One region of the Streptomyces sp. NPDC001507 genome, then DNA from elsewhere that is predicted to be linked to it. Evidence: predicted binding sites of a transcription regulator. Region 1 holds the regulator's gene; the other holds the start of a gene.
What was found. Region 1 encodes HspR, which represses chaperone genes until heat shock. Its sites were predicted from a motif close to TTGAGNNNNNNNNNCTCAA; they were not measured.
Positions count from the first base shown of each region.

Region 2: dnaK (molecular chaperone DnaK) is a predicted target of HspR. The motif match lies at 5,115-5,133, and genes of this name have one in related genera.

Region 1 is NZ_JBIAVV010000011.1:136,313-147,009, forward strand. It holds gene ACFY0K_RS32720 (hypothetical protein) at 1-36, opposite strand, end outside; gene ACFY0K_RS32725 (hypothetical protein) at 224-364, opposite strand; gene ACFY0K_RS32730 (heterodisulfide reductase-related iron-sulfur binding cluster) at 481-2,763, opposite strand; gene ACFY0K_RS32735 (MraY family glycosyltransferase) at 2,991-4,010, shown strand; gene dnaK (molecular chaperone DnaK) at 4,105-5,940, shown strand; gene grpE (nucleotide exchange factor GrpE) at 5,937-6,590, shown strand; gene dnaJ (molecular chaperone DnaJ) at 6,627-7,799, shown strand; gene ACFY0K_RS32755 (heat shock protein transcriptional repressor HspR) at 7,804-8,250, shown strand; gene ACFY0K_RS32760 (PA14 domain-containing protein) at 8,310-10,697, opposite strand, start outside.
Region 2 is NZ_JBIAVV010000006.1:133,125-143,821, forward strand. It holds gene ACFY0K_RS20615 (nitrate reductase subunit alpha) at 1-278, shown strand, start outside; gene narH (nitrate reductase subunit beta) at 278-1,882, shown strand; gene narJ (nitrate reductase molybdenum cofactor assembly chaperone) at 1,882-2,376, shown strand; gene narI (respiratory nitrate reductase subunit gamma) at 2,373-3,095, shown strand; gene dnaK (molecular chaperone DnaK) at 3,211-5,067, opposite strand; gene ACFY0K_RS20640 (OsmC family protein) at 5,209-5,634, opposite strand; gene ACFY0K_RS20645 (hypothetical protein) at 5,701-7,500, opposite strand; gene ACFY0K_RS20650 (ATP-binding protein) at 7,497-8,558, opposite strand; gene ACFY0K_RS20655 (alkaline phosphatase family protein) at 8,747-10,697, opposite strand, start outside.

The DNA of each region.
Region 1 (10,697 bases):
CTCCAGGGCCGCGACCCGGGCCCGCAGTTCCCGCACGTCGTCGGACCGGTCCCCGTCCCCGTCCCTGTCCTCGCGCGCGCTGTCCTCCGCCACCCGTACCTCCCGCTCGATCCGGCCCTCCTGCCAGCCGAACCGCCGCGGCGCGCGCACGCGAGCAGGAGAGGGCCGTCCGGGGTACGGTCGCGCCCGGCCGGCCTCGGCACGGACGGGAGGCGACGGCCGCTCAGACGGCGTCGAGAGCCTGCCGGAACACGTCCGCGTGGGCGGTGCACCGGTCGGCGAAGGTGAGCGGCCTGCGGGCGAGAAGCCGCTCGACGGTGTCCGTGCGCAGATCTACGGTGTCGGCGCGCAGGAGCCGGGACACTCTCGGAGTGGTGGGAGTCGGTCGCCGCGGCGTGGGTGCCCGGTGTGGGCCGCCCCGGCAATGCGACGGCGCCCCGTGCCCGGCGAGGGCACGGGGCGCCGTGGCGGCCGTCGGGACTACTTCACCGGCTCCGGCTCCGGCTCGCTCTCCTGCTCCGCGGCGCCCGCCGGGTCCACCGGGGTCTTCACCGAGTCGAGGAGCAGCTGGGCCACGTCCACCACCTGGATGGACTCCTTGGCCTTGCCGTCGTTCTTCTTGCCGTTGACCGAGTCGGTCAGCATCACGAGGCAGAACGGGCAGGCGGTGGAGACGATGTCGGGGTTGAGGGAGAGGGCCTCGTCGACGCGCTCGTTGTTGATGCGCTTGCCGATCCGCTCCTCCATCCACATGCGCGCACCGCCGGCGCCGCAGCAGAAGCCGCGCTCCTTGTGGCGGTGCATCTCCTCGTTCCGCAGACCCGGGACGTTCGCGATGATCTCGCGCGGAGGCGTGTAGATCTTGTTGTGGCGGCCCAGGTAGCAGGGGTCGTGGTAGGTGATGATGCCCTCGACCGGGGTGACCGGGACCAGCTTGCCCTCGTCCACCAGGTGCTGGAGCAGCTGGGTGTGGTGGATGACCTCGTAGTCGCCGCCGAGCTGCGGGTACTCGTTGCCGATGGTGTTGAGGCAGTGCGGGCAGGTGGCGACGATCTTCTTGGCCGACTTCGGCTTCTTCGTCGACTCGTCCACCTCTCCCTCCTCGTTGAGGGACTCGCCGAACGCCGTGTTCAGCGCGGCCACGTTCTCCATGCCGAGCTCCTGGAACAGGGGCTCGTTGCCGAGGCGGCGGGCGGAGTCGCCGGTGCACTTCTCGTCGCCGCCCATGATCGCGAACTTGACGCCCGCGATGTGCAGGAGCTCCGCGAAGGCCTTGGTGGTCTTCTTGGCGCGGTCTTCGAGGGAGCCCGCGCAGCCGACCCAGTACAGGTACTCGACCTCGGTGAGGTCCTCGATGTCCTTGCCGACGACCGGGACCTCGAAGTCGACCTCCTTGAGCCACTCCAGGCGCTGCTTCTTCGCCAGGCCCCAGGGGTTGCCCTTCTTCTCCAGGTTCTTGAGCATCGTGCCCGCCTCGGACGGGAACGCGGACTCGATCATCACCTGGTAGCGGCGCATGTCGACGATGTGGTCGACGTGCTCGATGTCCACCGGGCACTGCTCGACGCAGGCGCCGCAGGTGGTGCAGGACCACAGCACGTCCGGGTCGATGACGCCGTTCTCCTCGGCGGTGCCGATGAGGGGGCGCTCGGCCTCCGCGAGAGCGGCGGCGGGGACCCCGGCCAGCTGCTCCTCGGAGCCCTTCTCCTCGCCCTCGGCGGTCTTGCCGCCGCCCGCGAGCAGGTAGGGCGCCTTGGCGTGCGCGTTGTCCCGCAGGGACATGATCAGCAGCTTCGGGGAGAGCGGCTTGCCGGTGTTCCAGGCCGGGCACTGCGACTGGCAGCGACCGCACTCGGTGCAGGTCGAGAAGTCGAGGAGGCCCTTCCAGGAGAACTGCTCCACCTGTGAGACGCCGAAGACGTCGTCCTCGCCCGGGTCGGTGAAGTCGATCGGCTTGCCGCCCGAGGTCATCGGCAGCAGCGCGCCCAGCGAGGTCTCACCCGTCGCGTTCCGCTTGAACCAGATGTTCGGGAAGGCGAGGAAGCGGTGCCAGGCGACGCCCATGTCGGTCTTGAGGGCGACCACGATCATCCAGATGAAGGAGGTCGCGATCTTCAGGCCGGCGAAGAAGTAGGTGAGGTTCTGCAGCGTGGAGACGTCCATGCCGCGGAACCAGGACACCACCGGGTACGAGATGAAGAACGACGCCTCGTAGGAGTCCACGTGGTGCTGGGCGCCCTCCAGCGCGTGCAGCGTGAAGATGCAGACGCCGACGATCAGGATGACCGTCTCGACGAAGTACGCCTGGCCGAAGTTGGAGCCCGCGAACCGGGACTTGCGGCCCGGCCGGTTCGGCTTGCTGAGCTGGCGGATCGCGATCAGCACGAGGATGCCGAGCACCGTCATGGTGCCGATGAACTCGACGAAGACGTTGTACGGCGCCCAGTCGCCGATGACCGGCAGGATCCAGTCGGCCTGGAACAGCTGGCCGATGGCGTTGACGATCGTCAGCAGGAGGGAGAAGAAGCCGACCGCGACGAACCAGTGCGCCACGCCCACGATGCCCCAGCGGTTCATCCGGGTGTGGCCGAGGAACTCCCTGACCACCGTGACGGTCCGCTGGACGGGCTCGTCGGTACGGGTGCCGGCGGGCACGTTCTGGCCGAGCCGCATGAAGTTGTAGATCTGCAGGACGGCGCGGGCGAACAACGCCACGCCAACCACGATCAGAACCAGCGACACGATGATCGCGGCGAGTTGCATGGGGGCTCCTCGGGCCTGCGAGGGGTGGTCTCTTCGGGTCTCTTCGAGAGGGTTCCCGAAATTACTAAGCGGTAACTTATCCAGTCGGTTCGAGACTACCCGCATCTTTACTCGCACTGTAGCCAGGTGCGGGGTGATCTGGATCGCTGAGGCCTGCCTGGGCGGTACGCCCCAACCCGATCGTGTTATTCGTACAGAATTGTTACATTTAGGTCTAATTTGGACCCGTGCTCTACGGGATCGCCGCCGCCACCACCGCCTTCCTGCTCGCCGCCTTCCTCGCCGCGCTGATCCGCCCGTGTGCCCTGCGGCTCGGGCTCCTCGACCGGCGGCGGGCCCGGCGGGTGCCCGCGCTGGGCGGTCTCGCCGTGGTCGGCGCCACCTGTCTGGTCGCGTTCGCCGGCGACTGGACCCGGGTCGCCCCGCTCGGCACCGGCGTCGGGGAGCTGGTGGCCGCCGGAGGAGCGGTGGCGCTGCTCGGGGTGGTCGCCGACGTGTGGCGGCTGAAGACGCGGTTCCTGCTGTTCGGTACGGCGGTGGCGGCCGCGTGCGTGGTGCCGTACGGCGAGTTGGGGATCCTGGGCGGGGTGCTCGGGGCGGCCTGGATCGCCTTCGTCGCCGTCGCCTTCAAGGGGCTCGACCACGCGGACGGGCTGGCCGGGACCGTCGGGGTGGTGACCGCCTTCGGGGTCGGGGCCTGTGCCGCCGCCGAGGTGATGGACGGGCTCGCCGTGCTGCTGAGCGTGCTCGCGGCCGCCCTCACCGGGTTCCTGCTGCACAACTGGGCTCCCGCGCGGATCGCCCTCGGCGCCACCGGCTCGCTGTTCACCGGGTTCGTGCTGGCCGCGGCCGCGCTGATCACCCGGTCCGGCTACGACCCCGCGGCCAGTGCGGGCGTGCTGTTCGCGCTCACCGCCGTGGCGAGCGGTGACGTGCTGCTCGTCGTGCTGTCGCGGCTGCTCGCCGGGCGCCCGGTGCTGCGGCGCGGGCCCGACCATCTCGCGCACCGGCTGCGGCGCCTCGGGCTCACCTCGCAGCGGGCAACCGTCGTCCTCGGTGTGGCGTCCTTCGCCGGGGTGCTCGTCGCGGTCCTCGTGCACGGCGGCTGGGTCGGCCGGACCGGCGCCACGTGCGTCGCCTGCGTCACCTTCAGCATCGTTCTGCTACTCCTTCGGGTTCCGGTGTACGGGCCCAAGAACGCCGTATCGACGCAGGTCAGCGGCCACTTGCGTGTAAGGAACGGATAAGACTTGAGTCGGCTGGACTCAGGTCTGTTGACCCCGGGCGCGGCTTGATGCACACTTGAGTCCGTTCCACTCAAGTCAGCTGGAGGAATTCACCATGGCACGTGCGGTCGGCATCGACCTGGGCACGACTAACTCCGTCGTCAGCGTTCTTGAAGGCGGCGAGCCCACCGTCATCACCAACGCCGAGGGTGCCCGGACCACGCCGTCCGTCGTCGCCTTCGCGAAGAACGGCGAAGTCCTGGTCGGCGAGGTCGCCAAGCGCCAGGCGGTCACCAACGTGGACCGGACGATCCGGTCCGTGAAGCGTCACATGGGCACCGACTGGAAGATCCAGCTGGACGGGAAGGACTTCAACCCCCAGCAGATCTCCGCCTTCATCCTGCAGAAGCTCAAGCGGGACGCCGAGGCCTACCTGGGCGAGAAGGTGACCGACGCGGTCATCACCGTCCCGGCCTACTTCAACGACTCCGAGCGCCAGGCGACGAAGGAGGCCGGCGAGATCGCCGGTCTGAACGTCCTGCGCATCGTGAACGAGCCCACCGCCGCCGCGCTGGCGTACGGCCTCGACAAGGACGACCAGACGATCCTCGTCTTCGACCTCGGTGGCGGCACCTTCGACGTGTCCCTCCTGGAGATCGGTGACGGCGTCGTCGAGGTGAAGGCCACCAACGGCGACAACCACCTCGGTGGTGACGACTGGGACCAGCGCATCGTCGACTACCTGGTCAAGCAGTTCGCGGCCGGCCACGGCGTGGACCTCGGCAAGGACAAGATGGCCCTGCAGCGCCTCCGCGAGGCCGCCGAGAAGGCCAAGATCGAGCTGTCGTCCTCCACGGAGACCTCGATCAACCTGCCCTACATCACCGCCTCCGCCGAGGGCCCCCTGCACCTCGACGAGAAGCTCACCCGCGCCCAGTTCCAGCAGCTGACCGCGGACCTCCTGGAGCGCTGCAAGACGCCGTTCCACAACGTCATCAAGGACGCCGGCATCCAGCTCGGCGAGATCGACCACGTCGTTCTCGTCGGCGGCTCCACCCGCATGCCCGCCGTCGCCGAGCTCGTCAAGGAGCTGACCGGCGGCAAGGAGGCCAACAAGGGTGTGAACCCGGACGAGGTCGTCGCCATCGGCGCCTCGCTCCAGGCCGGTGTGCTCAAGGGTGAGGTCAAGGACGTCCTGCTCCTCGACGTGACCCCGCTGTCCCTCGGTATCGAGACCAAGGGCGGCATCATGACCAAGCTCATCGAGCGGAACACGACGATCCCGACCAAGCGGTCCGAGATCTTCACCACCGCCGAGGACAACCAGCCCTCCGTGCAGATCCAGGTCTACCAGGGCGAGCGCGAGATCGCGGCGTACAACAAGAAGCTCGGCATGTTCGAGCTGACGGGTCTGCCGCCGGCCCCGCGCGGTGTCCCGCAGATCGAGGTCTCCTTCGACATCGACGCCAACGGCATCATGCACGTCACGGCCAAGGACCTCGGCACGGGCAAGGAGCAGAAGATGACCGTCACCGGCGGCTCCTCGCTGCCGAAGGACGAGGTCGACCGGATGCGCCAGGAGGCCGAGCAGTACGCGGAGGAGGACCACCGCCGCCGCGAGGCCGCCGAGACCCGCAACCAGGGCGAGCAGCTCGTCTACCAGACCGAGAAGTTCCTCAAGGACAACGAGGACAAGGTCCCGGGCGAGATCAAGACCGAGGTCGAGGCCGCGGTCGAGGAGCTCAAGGAGAAGCTCAAGGGCGAGGACACCGCCGAGATCCGCACCGCCACCGAGAAGGTCGCCGCCGTCTCCCAGAAGCTGGGCCAGGCCATGTACGCCGACGCCCAGGCCGCGGGTGCCGCGGCCGGCGGTGCCCCCGCCGGTGACGCCGCCGACGACGTGGTGGACGCCGAGATCGTCGACGACGAGCGCAAGGACGGTGCCGCGTGACGGAGGAGACCCCGGGCTTCGAGGAGAAGCCCGACGTCCCCTCCGGCGCCACCCCCGACGACGCCGAGCCGAAGGCCGCTCCCGCACAGGGGGCGGCCCCGGCCGGGGACGCAAGCGCACAGTTGGCCGGCCTGACCGCGCAACTGGACCAGGTACGCACCGCGCTCGGCGAGCGCACCGCGGACCTCCAGCGCCTGCAGGCCGAGTACCAGAACTACCGCCGCCGCGTGGAGCGCGACCGGATCACGGTCCGGGAGATCGCCATCGCGAACCTCCTGACCGAACTCCTGCCCGTGCTCGACGACATCGGCCGCGCCCGGGAACACGGCGAACTGGTCGGCGGTTTCAAGTCGGTGGCCGAGTCGCTCGAGACGGTCGCGGCGAAGATGGGCCTGCAGCAGTTCGGCAAGGAGGGCGAGCCCTTCGACCCGACGATCCACGAGGCGCTGATGCACAGCTACGCGCCGGACGTCACCGAGACGACCTGCGTGGCCATCCTGCAGCCCGGGTATCGCATCGGCGAGCGCACCATCCGCCCCGCGCGGGTGGCGGTCGCCGAACCGCAGCCGGGGGCGACGCCGGCGAAGGCCGAGGGGACCGAAGAGGCCCCCGCGGCCGACGAGAAGGACAACGGCCCTGAGGAGGGCTGAAGTCGTAGGTAACACGTGGAAGGAGGGGCGTCGGGGATGAGCACCAAGGACTTCATCGAGAAGGACTACTACAAGGTCCTCGGCGTCCCCAAGGACGCCACCGAGGCCGAGATCAAGAAGGCGTACCGGAAGCTCGCCCGCGAGTTCCACCCGGACGCCAACAAGGGCAACGCCAGGGCCGAGGAGCGCTTCAAGGAGATCTCCGAGGCGAACGACATACTCGGCGACCCCAAGAAGCGCAAGGAGTACGACGAGGCCCGCGCCCTCTTCGGCAACGGCGGGTTCCGCCCGGGGCCGGGCGCGGGCGGCGGCAACTTCAACTTCGACCTGGGCGACCTCTTCGGAGGTGGCGCCCAGGGCGGGGGCGGCTTCGGCGGCGGCGGCTTCAGTGACGTCCTGGGGGGCCTGTTCAACCGGGGCGGCGGCACGGCCGGCCGTACCCAGCCGCGGCGCGGCCAGGACATCGAGTCCGAGGTCACGCTGAGCTTCACGGAGGCCATCGAGGGCGCCACGGTCCCGCTGCGGATGTCCTCGCAGGCCCCCTGCAAGGCCTGTTCGGGCACCGGCGACGCGAACGGCACGCCCAGGGTGTGCCCGACCTGCGTCGGCACCGGCCAGGTGGCGCGGGGCTCCGGCGGCGGCTTCTCGCTGACCGACCCCTGCCCGGACTGCAAGGGCCGCGGCCTGATCGCGGAGAACCCCTGCCCCGACTGCAAGGGCAGCGGGCGCGCCAAGTCGTCCCGGACCATGCAGGTCCGCATCCCGGCCGGGGTGACCGACGGCCAGCGCATCCGGCTGCGCGGCAAGGGCGCACCGGGCGAACGCGGCGGCCCCGCGGGCGACTTGTACGTCATGGTGCACGTGGACACCCACCCGGTGTTCGGCCGCAAGGACGACAACCTCACGGTGACCGTCCCGGTGACCTTCACCGAGGCGGCGCTCGGCGGCGAGGTCAGGGTGCCCACCCTGGGCGGACCGCCGGTCACGCTGAAGCTGCCCCCGGGCACGCCCAACGGCCGCACCATGCGCGCCCGTGGCAAGGGCGCGGTCCGCAAGGACGGAACCCGCGGCGACCTCCTGGTCACCGTCGAGGTGAGTGTCCCGAAGGACCTGTCGGGGAATGCTCGTGACGCACTGGAGGCGTATCGCGAGGCGACCGCGGGCGAGGACCCGCGCGCCCAGTTGTTCGAGGCTGCGAAGGGAGCATGACGAGATGGACGGCCGTCGACGGAACCCGTATGAACTGACCGAGGAGACCCCGGTCTACGTCATCTCGGTGGCGGCCCAGCTCTCCGGACTGCACCCGCAGACGCTGCGCCAGTACGACCGCCTCGGCCTGGTCTCCCCCGACCGCACGGCCGGGCGCGGCCGACGCTACTCGGCCCGCGACATCGAACTGCTCCGCCAGGTGCAGACGCTGTCCCAGGACGAGGGCATCAACCTGGCCGGCATCAAGCGCATCATCGAACTGGAGAACCAGGTCATGGCGCTCCAGCAGCGCGTCGCCGAACTCCAGTCGGCGGTCGACGGCGCGGCGGCCGCCATGCAGCAGCGCGAGGCCGCCGTCCACGCCTCCTACCGCCGCGACCTGGTCCCGTACCAGGAGGTCCAGCAGACCAGCGCGCTGGTGGTGTGGCGGCCGAAGAAGGCCAAGGACTAGCGGTACCCGTGCGAAAGGGGCCCGGAGGTCACGACCTCCGGGCCCCTTTCGTCATCTGGTCAGTAGTCCCAGATGCCGTAGGCCGCCGAGGTGACCGACGCCTCGGCGCCCGAGGCGTCCAGGCGGACGACGCGGTAGTAGTAGAGCCCCAGCTCGTCCCCGGACACGGTCGTGTCCATGCAGTAGGCGGCGGTGCCCGCGGGGCCCTCGGCCAGGGTGCCCCAGGCGGCCGCGGCCGGGTCCCAGCGCTCCACCCGGTAGGCGGTGAACCGGGAGCAGTCGCCGAGGCCGGAGCTCTCCGAGCAGCCGACGTACAGATCCGGGTGACGGTCCGCACGGACACCGGCCGTGGTCCAGCCGGGCGGCCGGGTGTCCGGCAGGGCGACCTGGACGGCCGTGGTGTGGAAGAAGTCGGGGCCCTCGTTCTCGTACAGGTGGAAACCGTCGGCTGCGGCCACGCGGTAGACGTGGGTGGCGCCGTCCGGGACGGTCGGGCAGACGATCCCGGTCGTTGCGGAGTTCGAGGTCCAGCAGTTCTTCTTCCAGACCGTCTCGCCGGTGTCCGGGTCGGTCGTGCCCTGCCATACGTAGTACTCGGTGACGTCGTCGTCGGCGGGCGGTGTCCACGTCAGGCGGACGCCCAGCGGGACGGCTTCGGCCGTCAGGTTCTCCACCGGGGCCGGGCGCACGGTGTCCGGCATGGTCGCCGTGGCCGCCGGACCGGGCGGCGACTCGTGGCCGTACGGGTCGATCGTCACGACCGTGTAGTCGTAGGCCGTCTCGGACGCGCCGGAGACGTCCCAGCAGGAGCCGTTGATCTGCCGGTCCCCGGCGTACGCCGGAGCGTCGTCGCCGGTCCAGGTCCAGTACGTCTCGGGATCCGTCAGCGGCAGGTCCTGCGCGTTGTTCGGCTTGCACCCGGCCACCGTGCTGCTGACGCCGGTCGCCCTGTCGGTGCGGATCACCCGGTAGGTGAGCAACGGCCGGTCCTCGCCGAAGGTCCACGGGTCCGCGCTGCTCCACCAGACCATCACTCCCTCGTCGAACCGGCTCGCGCGGGTCTCGAACGCGGGGACGGCCTCCGCACGGTCCGCCATCGCCAGCGTGACCTCCACGGGGGCGGCCGCGTTGCCCGCCGCGTCCACCGAGCGCACCGCGTACCGGTAGCTGTCGGCGACAGCGAGCCGCTGGCCCGGGACGACGTCGGTGTCCACGGTGGTGCGGCCCGCGGTGCCGGTGCCGGGGAGCGCGTCGCCGTAGCCGCCGGTCGCCGGGTCGTACTGCAGGACCTGGTACGAGGCGGCGCCGTCGACGGGTGCCCACACCAGGTGCGGCACGCCCGAACGGTACTCGACGCGGACGTCGGTGACGGCCGCCGGAGGCGTCAGGTCGCTGGTGGTGAACGTGGCGGCGGCCGAGTACGCGGACCAGTTCCCGGCGGTGTCGCGGGCCCGGCCCCGGTAGGTGACCTTGCTGCCGTCGGCCGGCCGGCCGGTGTCGCAGATCGCGCTCTTGGTGCCGGTGTAGACGGTGGCCCAGGCGCCCGTGACGGGGTTCCTCCTCTGCATCTCGTACAGGACGATGTCCGCCGCGTTCTGCGCGGTCGTGACGAGTTCGGGGGCCGCGTACGGCTTGCCGGCCGGGCACCCGTCCATCTCGACGAACGGCGCGGCCGGCGGGGTCCTGTCAGGGGTCGTGACGCCCTGGTCGGCGCTTCCGGCGGACTCGTGGCCCGCCTTGTCGTAGGCGCGGACCTCGTAGTAGTACGTGGCGCCGGTCTTCGGCGGGACGTCGGAGTACGCGGCGGCGGTGGTGGTCGCCAGCGGCCTGCTGCCGAACGGCGTTCCCTTCAGGCGCCGGTAGACCCGGTACCCCGCGAGGTCCATCTCCTTGTTCCGGGCCCAGCCGAGCCGGGCCCTGCCGGACGTCGCGTCGTACGACACCGATGCCCCGCCGGGGGCGAGCGGCCGGACCCTGTCCACCGAGGCCGAGGTGCGGGGGGTGTACGTGAACCTGACCCTGGCGGCGCCGGTCCAGTTGACGTAGTCGACCCGCAGGGTGTGCCTGCCGGACGGGACGGTCACGTTGACGGTCCTGCTCACCGTCCTGGTGGTGTTCTTCCACAGGTCGAGCCTGCGGCTGCCGTCGAGGTAGACGCGGATGCCGTCGAGGCCGGAGGCGGCGAGGGCGAAGGGGCCGCCGGAGCCGAAGTCGCGGGTGACGGTCCAGCGGACGCCGAAGTCGTCCTTCGGGAGGCCGGACGCCGGGGCGCCGCTCCAGCTCTCGTCGACCGCGGAGTCGCAGGCGGTCTTCTCCGGGGTGCCCTTGAACGCGGTGTTCGCGAACAACTGCCGCTTGAAGACGGGGGAGGAGCAGGCCGTGGCCGCCGAGGCGGTGCCGACGGCGCCGCCGAGCAGCGTGCCGGCGGTGGCGAACACCACGGCGGC
Region 2 (10,697 bases), on a different contig from region 1:
GCGTGGTGGTGGCCCGCGCGGTCGTCTCGCACCGGATGCCGGCCGGCACGGTCTACCTGCACCACGCCCAGAAGCGCACGGTGGCCGTCCCGAAGGCGGAGGCCACCGGCGTGCGCGGCGGCATCCACAACCCGCTGACCCGGCCGATCCTCAAGCCCTCGCACCTGATCGGCGGCTACGCCCAGCTGTCCTGGTCCTGCGACTACCCGGGCCCGACGGGCAGCCGGCGCGACGAGGTGACGGTGATCCGGCGCCGTGCCCAGGAGGTCGAGCACTGATGCGCCCGATGGCCCAGATCGCGATGGTCATGAACCTCGACAAGTGCATCGGCTGTCACACCTGTTCGGTCACCTGCAAGCAGGCATGGACCGACCGGCGGGGCATGGAGCACGTCTGGTTCAACAACGTCGAGACCCGCCCCGGCCAGGGCTATCCGCGCCGTTACGAGGACCAGGAGCGGTGGCGCGGCGGCTGGGAGCTGAACCGGCGGGGCGCGCTCAAGCTCAAGGCGGGCGGCCGGCTGCACAAGCTGGCCGGGATCTTCGCCTATCCCAGGCTCCCGGAGATCAAGGACTACTACGAGCCCTGGACGTACGAGTACCGCAACCTCACCGACGCCCCGCTCGGCGACGGCTATCCGGTGGCCCGCCCGGTCTCCCAGCCCGACGGCAAGCCCATGAAGATCGAGTGGTCCGCGAACCGGGACGACGGCCTGGCCGCTGCCGCCGCCCACGGCGACCCGGACCCGCTGGTCGCGCGCGCCCGCCAACAGGCTTCGGACAAGGTGCGGTTCGAGTTCGAGCAGACCTTCACGTTCTACCTGCCCCGCATCTGCGAGCACTGCCTGAACCCGTCCTGCGTGGCCTCCTGTCCGTCCGGGGCGATGTACAAGCGGACCGAGGACGGCATCGTGCTGGTCGACCAGGACCGGTGCCGGGGCTGGCGGATGTGCGTCACCGGCTGCCCGTACAAGAAGGTCTACTTCAACCACACCACCGGCAAGGCCGAGAAGTGCACGCTGTGCTCCCCGCGGATCGAGGCCGGTCTGCCCACGGTCTGCTCGGAGACCTGCGTGGGCCGATTGCGCTACCTCGGGGTGGTCCTCTACGACGCCGACCGGGTGACGGCGGCCGCCGAGACCGCGGACGAGAAGGCGCTGTACGAGGCCCAGCTGGGCGTCTTCCTCGACCCGGAGGACCCGGCCGTGCGGCGGGCCTGCGCGGCGGCGGGCATCCCGGACGACTGGACGGAGGCGGCCCGCCGCTCCCCGGTCCACGCGCTGATCAGCAGGTACCGGGTGGCGCTGCCGCTGCATCCGGAGTACCGCACGCTGCCCATGGTCTGGTACATCCCGCCGCTGTCCCCCGTCGTGGACGCGCTCTCCGAGACCGGTCACGACGGCGAGGACGCCGGCAACCTGTTCGCCGCGATCGACACCCTGCGCATCCCGCTCGAATACCTGGCCGAGTTGTTCAGCGCGGGCGACCCCGCCCCGGTCCGCGCCTGCCTGGAGAAGCTCGCGGCGATGCGCTCCCACATGCGGGCGCTCAACCTGGGCGAGGAGCCGGACCCGGCGATCGGCCGCGCGGTCGGCATGCGGCCGGAGGAGATCGAGGCGATGTACCGGCTGCTGGCGATCGCCAGGCACGAGGACCGGTACGTGATCCCGACGGCGGCCGTCGGCGACGCCCGCCGCCTGGAGGAGTCCGCGCTGCCCGACGGGTGCAGCCTCGACTTCGACGGCGGCCCGGGCATGGGCGGCGACGGCCCCTTCGGCCAGGACTCGGGGCGGAAACTGCTCCCTGTGGTGTCGGTGCAGAACTTCCACGGTCTGCGCAGACGGCAGACCGCCGGCACTCCCGACGAGGCGAAGGAGGACTGATGCCCTCGGACGCGGTGTTCTACCAGGCGGCGGCGCTCTGTCTGACCTACCCGGACGACGACTTCGTCGCCCGGCTGCCGCTGCTGCGCGAAGCCGCCCCGCAACTGCGGGAGTTCACCGACCATGCGACGGTGACCCCACCGCAGGAGCTGGCCGCGCACTACGTGCAGGTCTTCGACTTCAAGAACCGGCACAGCCTCTACCTCAGCTGGTGGCGGGACGGCGACACCCGGCGCCGGGACATGTCCCTGGGCCGCTTCCAGGACATCTACAAGGCGTACGGGATGGAGTTCGCCGGCGAGGAACTGCCGGACTTCCTCCCCGCCGTCCTGGAGTTCACGGCCCGCACCGGCAACACCGACCTGCTCACCGAGCACCGCGACTGCCTGGCGCAACTGCGCGGCAGGCTCACCGACTTCGGCACCCCGTACGCGTGTGTCCTGGACGCGGTCTGCGCCGCCCTGCCGGCCCCGCCCGGCGGAGTGCGCCCATGACCACCTTCCTGTGGGGCGCCCTGCCCTACATCGCCTGCGCCCTCCTGGTAGCCGGCCTGACCTGGCGCTACCGCCACGACAGGTGCGGCTGGACCAGCCGCTCCTCCCAGGTCCACGAGTCGAGGCTGCTGGACACCGCCTCCCCCGTCTTCCACTACGGCATCCTGTTCGTCCTGGCCGGCCACCTCGTCGGCCTGCTCGTCCCGGCGTCCTGGACCCGGTCGCTCGGCGTCGACGCGCACACGTGCCACCTGTTCTCCCTCTACGGCGGCACGCTCGCGGGCGTCCTCACGGTGGCCGGACTGGCCCTCCTCGTGTACCGCCGCCGCACCCGGGTCCCCGTGCCGGGCGCCACGACGGCGAACGACAAGGTCATGTACCTGGTCCTGATCGCCGCGATGGTGCTGGGCATGACCGCGAAGCTGAGCCGCACCGCCGGCGACGGCTACGACTACCGCGCCACCATCGCCCCCTGGGCCCGCAGCCTCCTCACCCTCCGGCCGAGGACAGCCCTGATGGCGGACGTCCCGGTCCTCCACCAGGTCCACGCGGTCATCGGCATGCTCCTCATCACCCTGATCCCGTACACCCGCCTGGTCCACATGTTCAGCGCCCCGGTCCAGTACCTGTTCCGCCCGTACGTGGTGTACCGGTCGAGGGATCCCCGCCAGTCGGGCCCCCGCCCGGAACGCCGGGGCCGGGAGACCACCCGCAACTGATCTCTTCCGCCCGCCACCACGCCCTTCCGGCCGCAACCGAACTCTCTCCGCCCACAACCAGGCCTTTTTCCCGCCGCAACGGCGCTCAGCCACGACGGCGCAGCCCGGTGGTGCCTCACCCGGCCGCACCCCGGTCCCTCTCGTCGTCCACGATCTCGGCGTCCACCACACCCTCCTCCTCGCCGGCCTCGGGCGCCCGCTGTTCCTCGGCCGAACCGCTGGAGGCACTGGCATACATGGCCTGCCCCATCTGCTGGCTCACGCTCGCCAGTTTCTCCACCCCCCGCCGCAGCTCCCCGGTGTCGGCGTCCCGCTCCAGCAGCGCCTTCAGCTCGGTGATCGCCGCCTCCACCTCGGACTTCGTGGCGCCCGGCACCCGCTCCTCGTTCTCCCGGAGGAACTTCTCCGTCTGGTAGACGAGTTGCTCGGCCTGGTTCCGGGTCTCCGCGGCCTCACGCCGCTTGCGGTCCTCCTCGGCGTACTGCTCCGCCTCCCGCATCATGCGGTCGATGTCGTCCTTGGGGAGCGCGGAGCCGCCGGTCACGGTCATCTTCTGCTCGCGGCCGGTCGCCAGGTCCTTCGCCGAGACGTGCATGATCCCGTTCGCGTCGATGTCGAAGGCCACCTCGATCTGCGGCACCCCGCGCGGTGCGGGCGGCAGGCCGGTGAGGTCGAAGACGCCCAGCTTCTTGTTGTACGCGGCGATCTCGCGTTCGCCCTGGTAGACCTGGATGCCCACCGAGGGCTGGTTGTCGGCCGCGGTCGTGAAGATCTCCGAACGCCGGGTCGGGATCGTGGTGTTGCGCTCGATGAGTCTGGTCATGATGCCGCCCTTGGTCTCGATGCCCAGGGACAGCGGGGTGACGTCGAGCAGCAGCACGTCCTTCACGTCACCGCGGATGACTCCCGCCTGGAGGGCCGCGCCGACCGCGACCACCTCGTCCGGGTTGACGCCCTTGTGCGGGTCCTTGCCGGTGAGTTCACGGACCAGTTCGGTGACGGCGGGCATCCGGGTGGACCCGCCGACCAGGATGACGTGGTCGATCGCCGACACCTGCACGCCCGCGTCCTTGACGGCCTGGTGGAAGGGTTTCTTGCAGCGGTCCAGCAAGTCGGCGGTCAGCTCCTGGAACTGGGCCCGCGTCAGCTTCTCCTCCAGATGCAGCGGCCCCTCCGCGGAGGCCGTGATGTACGGCAGGTTGATCGACGTCTCCGTCGACGACGACAGCTCGATCTTCGCCTTCTCGGCGCTCTCGCGCAGCCGCTGCACCGCCATCTTGTCGTTGCCGAGATCGACGCCGTACTGCCCCTTGAACCGCTTCACGAGGTGCTCGACGACCCGCTGGTCCCAGTCGTCGCCGCCCAGGTGCGTGTCGCCGTTGGTGGCCTTGACCTCGATCACGCCGTCGCCGATCTCCAGGAGCGACACGTCGAAGGTGCCGCCGCCGAGGTCGAAGACGAGGACGGTCTGCTCCTCGCCCCGGTCCAGGCCGTAGGCCAGCGCGGCGGCCGTCGGCTCGTTGATGATCCGCAGCACCTTCAGCCCGGCGATCTCCCCGGCCTCCTTGGTGGCCTGCCGCTGGGCGTCGTCGAAGTACGCGGGCACGGTGATCACCGCGTCGGTGACGTCCTCGCCGAGGTAGGCCTCGGTGTCCCGCTTGAGCTTCTGCAGCACGCGCGCCGAGAGCTCCTGGGCCCGGAAGCGGGTGCCGTCGACGCTTCCGCTCTCCGGGAACCGCCAGGCCGCGTCGCCCATGTGCCGCTTGACCGAGCGCGCGGTGCGGTCCACGTTGGTCACCGCCTGCCGTTTGGCGACCTCGCCGACCAGCACGTCGCCGTTCTTCGCGAAGGCCACGACCGACGGCGTGGTGCGCGCCCCCTCGGCGTTGGCGACGACGGTGGGCTCACCGCCCTCCAGCAGGGCCACCACCGAGTTCGTCGTACCGAGGTCGATACCGACCGCACGTGCCATGTCCGTCCCCTTTCCGCCCGGGCGCTTCCCCGACTCCAGCACAAAACTTGAGCGAGCTGTTGTCAATGCCGGGTACCCCGGGAACGACGCTGCCGCGCACCCTCGGACGAGGGGTGCGCGGCAGCGCGGCGGGCGGGACGGTCAGGCGAGCTTCGCGTCCAGGGTGATCGTGGTGCCGGCCAGGGCCTGGCTGACCGGGCAGTTCTTCTTGGCGTCCTCGGCGGCGGCGACGAAGCCGTCCGCGTCCAGGCCGGGGACGGTGCCCTCGACGGTCAGGTGGATGCCGGTGATGCCGGTGCCCGGCTGGAAGGTGACGTCGGCGTTGGTGACCAGCTTGGTGGGCGGGGTGCCGGCACCGGTCAGGGCGTGCGACAGCGCCATGGAGAAGCAGCTGGAGTGGGCGGCCGCGATCAGCTCCTCGGGGCTGGTCCTGCCGTTCGCCTCCTGGGAGCGCGAGGCCCACGTGACGGGCTGCTCGCCGATACCGGAGGAGTCGAAGGTGATGACACCGTTGCCCTCGGTCAGGCTGCCTTCCCAGACGGTGTGTGCGGTGCGCGTGGTAGCCACGGTTGTTCCTTTCGGCGATGAAGGCGAATGAACCGGTTCGCTCGCCCCATCCGATCACATCAGGGCTCACCGCACCCGGAAGACCGGCCCACGGGGGGTGAACGGCAGGCGACGTCCGTCCGGGATCAGGTAGGCGTGCTCGCGGCGCACCCGCAGGACGTCGCACCAGCCGTCGGTGATCACCAGGACCGGCGCGGCGGGCGGGAGGTCGTCGGCGCGCTGGAGCAGGTCGATGCCGGGCTGCAGGACCGTCCCGCCGCGGCCGTGCACGCGGACCCGGCCGGCGATCTCGGTGGTCGGGAGGTAGCCGGCGTCGTGCGGGGCCGCGTCGCAGAAGACGACACGTGCGGCGGGTACGTCACGGGCCTCGGCGTAGGAGGCGATCGCGCCGAGGGCCTTGCCGAGCAGGGTGCGGTCCATGGAGCCCGAGGTGTCGAGGACCACGCCGAAGGTGCAGCGGGCGACCTCCTCGGGCGGGAAGTACCGGCCGGCGCGCGGGATGTCCGGGGTGGACGACTGCCGGCGCGAGGGGCGGGCGTACGACCGTACGGCCTCCGGGCGCGGCACGAACTCGTCGAACCAGCGGGCGAGCCGGGCGTCCCAGGGCAGCGGCGGATGGCTGAGTGCGCGGATCTCCTCGACCAGTCCGCCGGGCAGCAGGCCCCGGTCCTGCGTCTGGTGCAGGTCGAGCCCCTGACTCAGCCCGCGGCGGTAGAACTCGTCGAGGTCGACGTACGCGCCGGGCGGCCCGAGCGGCGCGCCCAGCACGTCACCGCGTCCCTTGCCGCGGAGGGTGGCGAGCCGCCGCATCCGTCTCAGGTCGACGGCGATCCGGTCGTACACCTCCTCGGCCGACAGCCCCTTCAGCCCGGCGTCGTACAGCAGCCCTTCGGGCATGGTGCCGACGCGCATCTCGACCAGCCAGCCGTTGATGACGTAGTCGCAGGCGATGTTGAAGAGGTAGGGGTCGCGGGCGCCGAGGCGGTCGCCGTGGCGCAGGGCGGCGTGCAGCATCTCGTGGGCGAGGACGAACCGCCACTCCTCGTCGTCCATGGTCCGCAGCGGGTTGACGTAGATCTCGCCGGCCTCGGGGTTGACGGCGGCGACGGAGATGTCGTGGGCGCGGGCCAGTTCGGCGTCGGCGACGAGTTTGATGCCGGCCGCGATGCCGCCGAGCAGCGGGTAGGAGGAGACGAACCAGCGCAGCGCCTGTTCCCAGGGGCGCAGTGGAGTGGGCGGCCCGGACATGGAGGTGCGGCGGCCGCCGGCCAGGTCCATCGCCCGGGACATGGTGCGGGTCAGCGCGTGCGCGAACCCCACCTGCCAGTCGGGCACTTGGCCGGCCCACTTGTTCCAGGAGAGGAGGAGCTGGTCGGGCTCGCCGCCGTTCGTCCCTCCGCGCTCGTACGCCGCCGGGATGCCACCGGTCCGGCGCCAGCCGGCGGCGAGCCGCTCCTCGTCGCCCTCCGGGTAGGAGGCGGGCAGGTGGCCGGGGGCCTCGCCGACCGGGAAGGTCTCCAGGAAGCGGTTGACGACGGTGCAGCGGGCGGCGAGGTCGTAGCGGTCGGGCTGGTCACGCGGCCCGGTGGCGGCCGGGAGGTGCCCGAAACCGAGATGGATGGTGCAGTGCGCCAACGCCCAGGCCCACTCGGCGGGTTCGGCCCGCCGGGTGGCGTGCGCGTGCAGCACCCCGTCGGAGTCCGCGCGCACCAGCCCCTCGCGGGGGGCGAGTTCACACTTCTCGTGCCGGCAGATCGTGAACTCCACCGCCCGCAGGGCGGGGTTGGCCCGCAGCAGCTCGACACCGGCCGCGAAGTTCTCGGCGGCCGGGTCCTTCTTCTTGTGCGCTGCGGTGGCCCGGCTCATCGCCGGGCCTCCACCAGCCGGGGCATGTCCCGGGCCGCCTCGATCAGGAACCAGGCGGGCAGGACCGGGTTGCCGTCGGCGTCGGAGGCGATGACGGTCTGGGCGACCTCGACGGAGATCTCGGCCAGCTGCACCAGCAGCGACTTGGCGCGGTAGGCGGTCTGCCGGCCGTTCGCCGACATGTGCTCCTTGTCGGCGGGCAGTTCCTTGACGAGTCGTCCCCGGAAGGACTCGGCGAGGTAGTAGAGCAGGTCGCGGTCCTCGATGCGGGGCGGCCAGCCCGCGTCCCCCTTCAAGATGGCCTCGATCCCGAACCGGCTGCGCACGATCTTGACGTATCCGCAGAAGGCGGTGGCGTGGGCGGGGGTGAGCGTGCCGTGCGCCAGTACCTTCAGCGTGTCCTCGTCCAGGTCACGGCCGAAGGAGTGCAGGGCGTCGGAGAGCATGTGCCAGGAGCGCGGGGTGGAGAACGGCTCCTCGGTCTTCGGCGGCTTGGACCACAGGTGGTCGGGCCGGTCGGTGAGGTGGTCCAGGATCCACGGGTGGATGCCGTTGGCCCCGGCCCAGGCGAGCCAGTCGTGCGCGGAGGCCTCCAGGTGGACGTGGGCCAGCCGGTTGACGAGCGCGGAGGCGATGGGCCGGGCGAGGGCGTTGTCGGTGGCCCGGTTGCCTGCGCCGATGACGATCGAGCCCTTGGGCAGCTCGTAGTTCCCGATGCGCCGGTCGAGGATCAGCGAGTAGAACGCCTTCTGCACGTCGGGCGTGGCCGCGTTCAGCTCGTCGAGGAAGAGGCAGTAGGGCTCGTCCCGGGCGATCGCTTCGGGCGGACAGAACACGGACCGCCCGTCCCGGATCTGCGGAACACCGATCAGGTCCTCGGGCGCGAGCTGCGTACCCAGCAGACTCACACACTCCAGCCCGAGCGACTCGGCGAACTCCCGCACCAGGGAGGACTTCCCGATCCCGGGCGCCCCCCAGATGAACACGGGCCGCACGGTGGCAAGACCGAGGAGGAGTTCGGGGATACGGGAGGGGGTGACGGTCACGGCTGCCTGCAAGAGGCTGCTCCTTGGGGGTGTTCGAGAGATGTGCGACTCGAACAGTGTGAGCCGGGGGCATGGCGAACGCAGCTGAATTTCCGGAGGGCTCGCCTGCAGCGCCCCGTAAGGGGCGCTGGGGGTACCCCCGGCCGAAGGCTGGGGGAGGAACTGCGCGACCAGCCCCCCACCGACCCGCAGTGAACGAACTACGCAGCCCTCTCACCCTCCGCAGACAAGGGAACCTGCGGCCCATCCGCCTCCTGGAGCCACCGCCGCAGCACTCGATGCACGGCCTCGGCTCCCACGAGCTCTTCTCTGTCCCCTGCCGGCTCGGAAACACAGACCGGTGACAGGAGGAACGGCCGCCCCTGCGCGCCCCCCAGCCCTCCGTGCGACCCGATCTGCTCCTCGAAAGCGAGCACCTCCCCGCTCTCCGGGTCGTACCACGAGTTCACCATGATGTCGGCGGTGTGCGGAAAGGAGTGCGTCCGCCGCACCGCATCGGCGGCGCCCGCCCCGAACACGGCCAGCGGCCCCGCAGGGCCGTCCAGCCGGTCGAGCGGGATCTCCGCGCCGTACGCGCCGAGCACCACCCCGCCGTGCTCCTCGCTGCGCACCAGCAGGAACCCGATGCCGGGATGGTTGGCGAGCGTGGTGAGCAGCGCGGGGTGGCGGGCGTCCAGCTCCTCCTTGGTCATGCGGTGCGGCACGTCCGGGAAGGAGATCAGGCCGAGGTTGCCGGAGGCGAGCACGACCGGCTCCGAGTGCCGGGTCGGCCGGTGCTTCTCGCCGCCCTCCTCGACCGGCCTGCGCAGCGCCGCTCGGACGGCGGCCCGCGCCTCCGTGCCGCTGTGGGTGCGCTCGGCCCTGCGCGGCACGGGCAGTCCGCAGCCTGCCCTGACCAGGTCGCCGAGGCCGAGTCCGTAGCGGGTGTGGAAGGTCTCGCCGGGGCTCTGGCCGTGGTCGGAGAGGACGACGATCCGGTACTGCCGCGGGGCGTGTTCCGCGGCCTTCTCGATCAGGGCGAGGGCACGGTCCAGGCGTTGCAGCACCTTCTCCGCGTCCCGGCTGTGCGGTCCTGAGTGGTGGGCGACCTCGTCGTAGGCGACCAGGTCGGCGTAGACGGCGGTGCGGCCGACGAGGAGGTCGCCCATGACCGCGGCGACGACGACGTCCCGTTCGACGACGGTCGCGAAGGCGCGGACGAAGGGGTAGAGGCCGCCCCGCTTGACGCGCGGGCGCTGCTTGCGGAGCCGGGCCGTGGTGGACTGGCCGATCTCGCGGCCGACCTCGGCGAAGAAGGAGAGTGCGGTGCGGACGGCGTTGGCCGGGTCGGCGAAGTACGCGAAGTAACCGGCGCGGGAACGGTTCTCCCGGCCGCGGCGGCGGGTGGCTATGGACAGGACCAGGGCCTGTTCGTCGGCGCCGCCGCTGAAGAGGTTGCCGCGGCTGGCGCCGTCCAGGGAGAGCAGCCCCCCGTCGGCGGTGCGCTCGACCGCCCGGCGCTGGAGTTCGGCGGCACTGGTCGGCCGGTTGCAGACCATCACCTCGCGGCTGTCCTTCTCGTACCAGCGGAAGGCGGGGACGTCGAAGTTGGAGCCGTGCAGGATGCCGAGCTGGCTGGCTCCGGTCTGGCTGGACCAGTCGGTGCGCCACGGGGTGAGCCGGTGGGTGGGCTGGGCCTGGCCCGCGCCCAGCCAGCCGGCGACGGTCGGCATCAGGCCCTTGGCGACGGCGGCGGTCAGGACGTCGTGGCCGACGCCGTCGAGCTGCAGGAAGACGGTGCCGGGGGTGGCCCGGCAGGGCGGGTGGGAGCTGCGGCGGCGGGTGGCGAGCCGGGAGAGCCGGCGGCGGTAGGCGTCGTCGTCGCGGACGGCGAGGGCACCGCCGGTGGCGGAGGCGACGGCGGACATCACGGCGGCCACGATCACGGCGGTCTCCGGCGCGGCCTCGCTCTGCCCGGAGGGGTTGATGCGCAGGGCGACGAGGAGCAGGGAACCGTTGAGGAAGAAGACCAGCAGGCCGAGGACGAGGGCGGGCACGAGCAGCAGGAGCCGTACGAGGAGGGGCCAGACGACGGCCGAGAGCACACCGAAGGCGCCGGCACCGAGGGCGGCGGTCATGGCGATGCGGGTGGCGCTGTCACCGTCGGGTGAC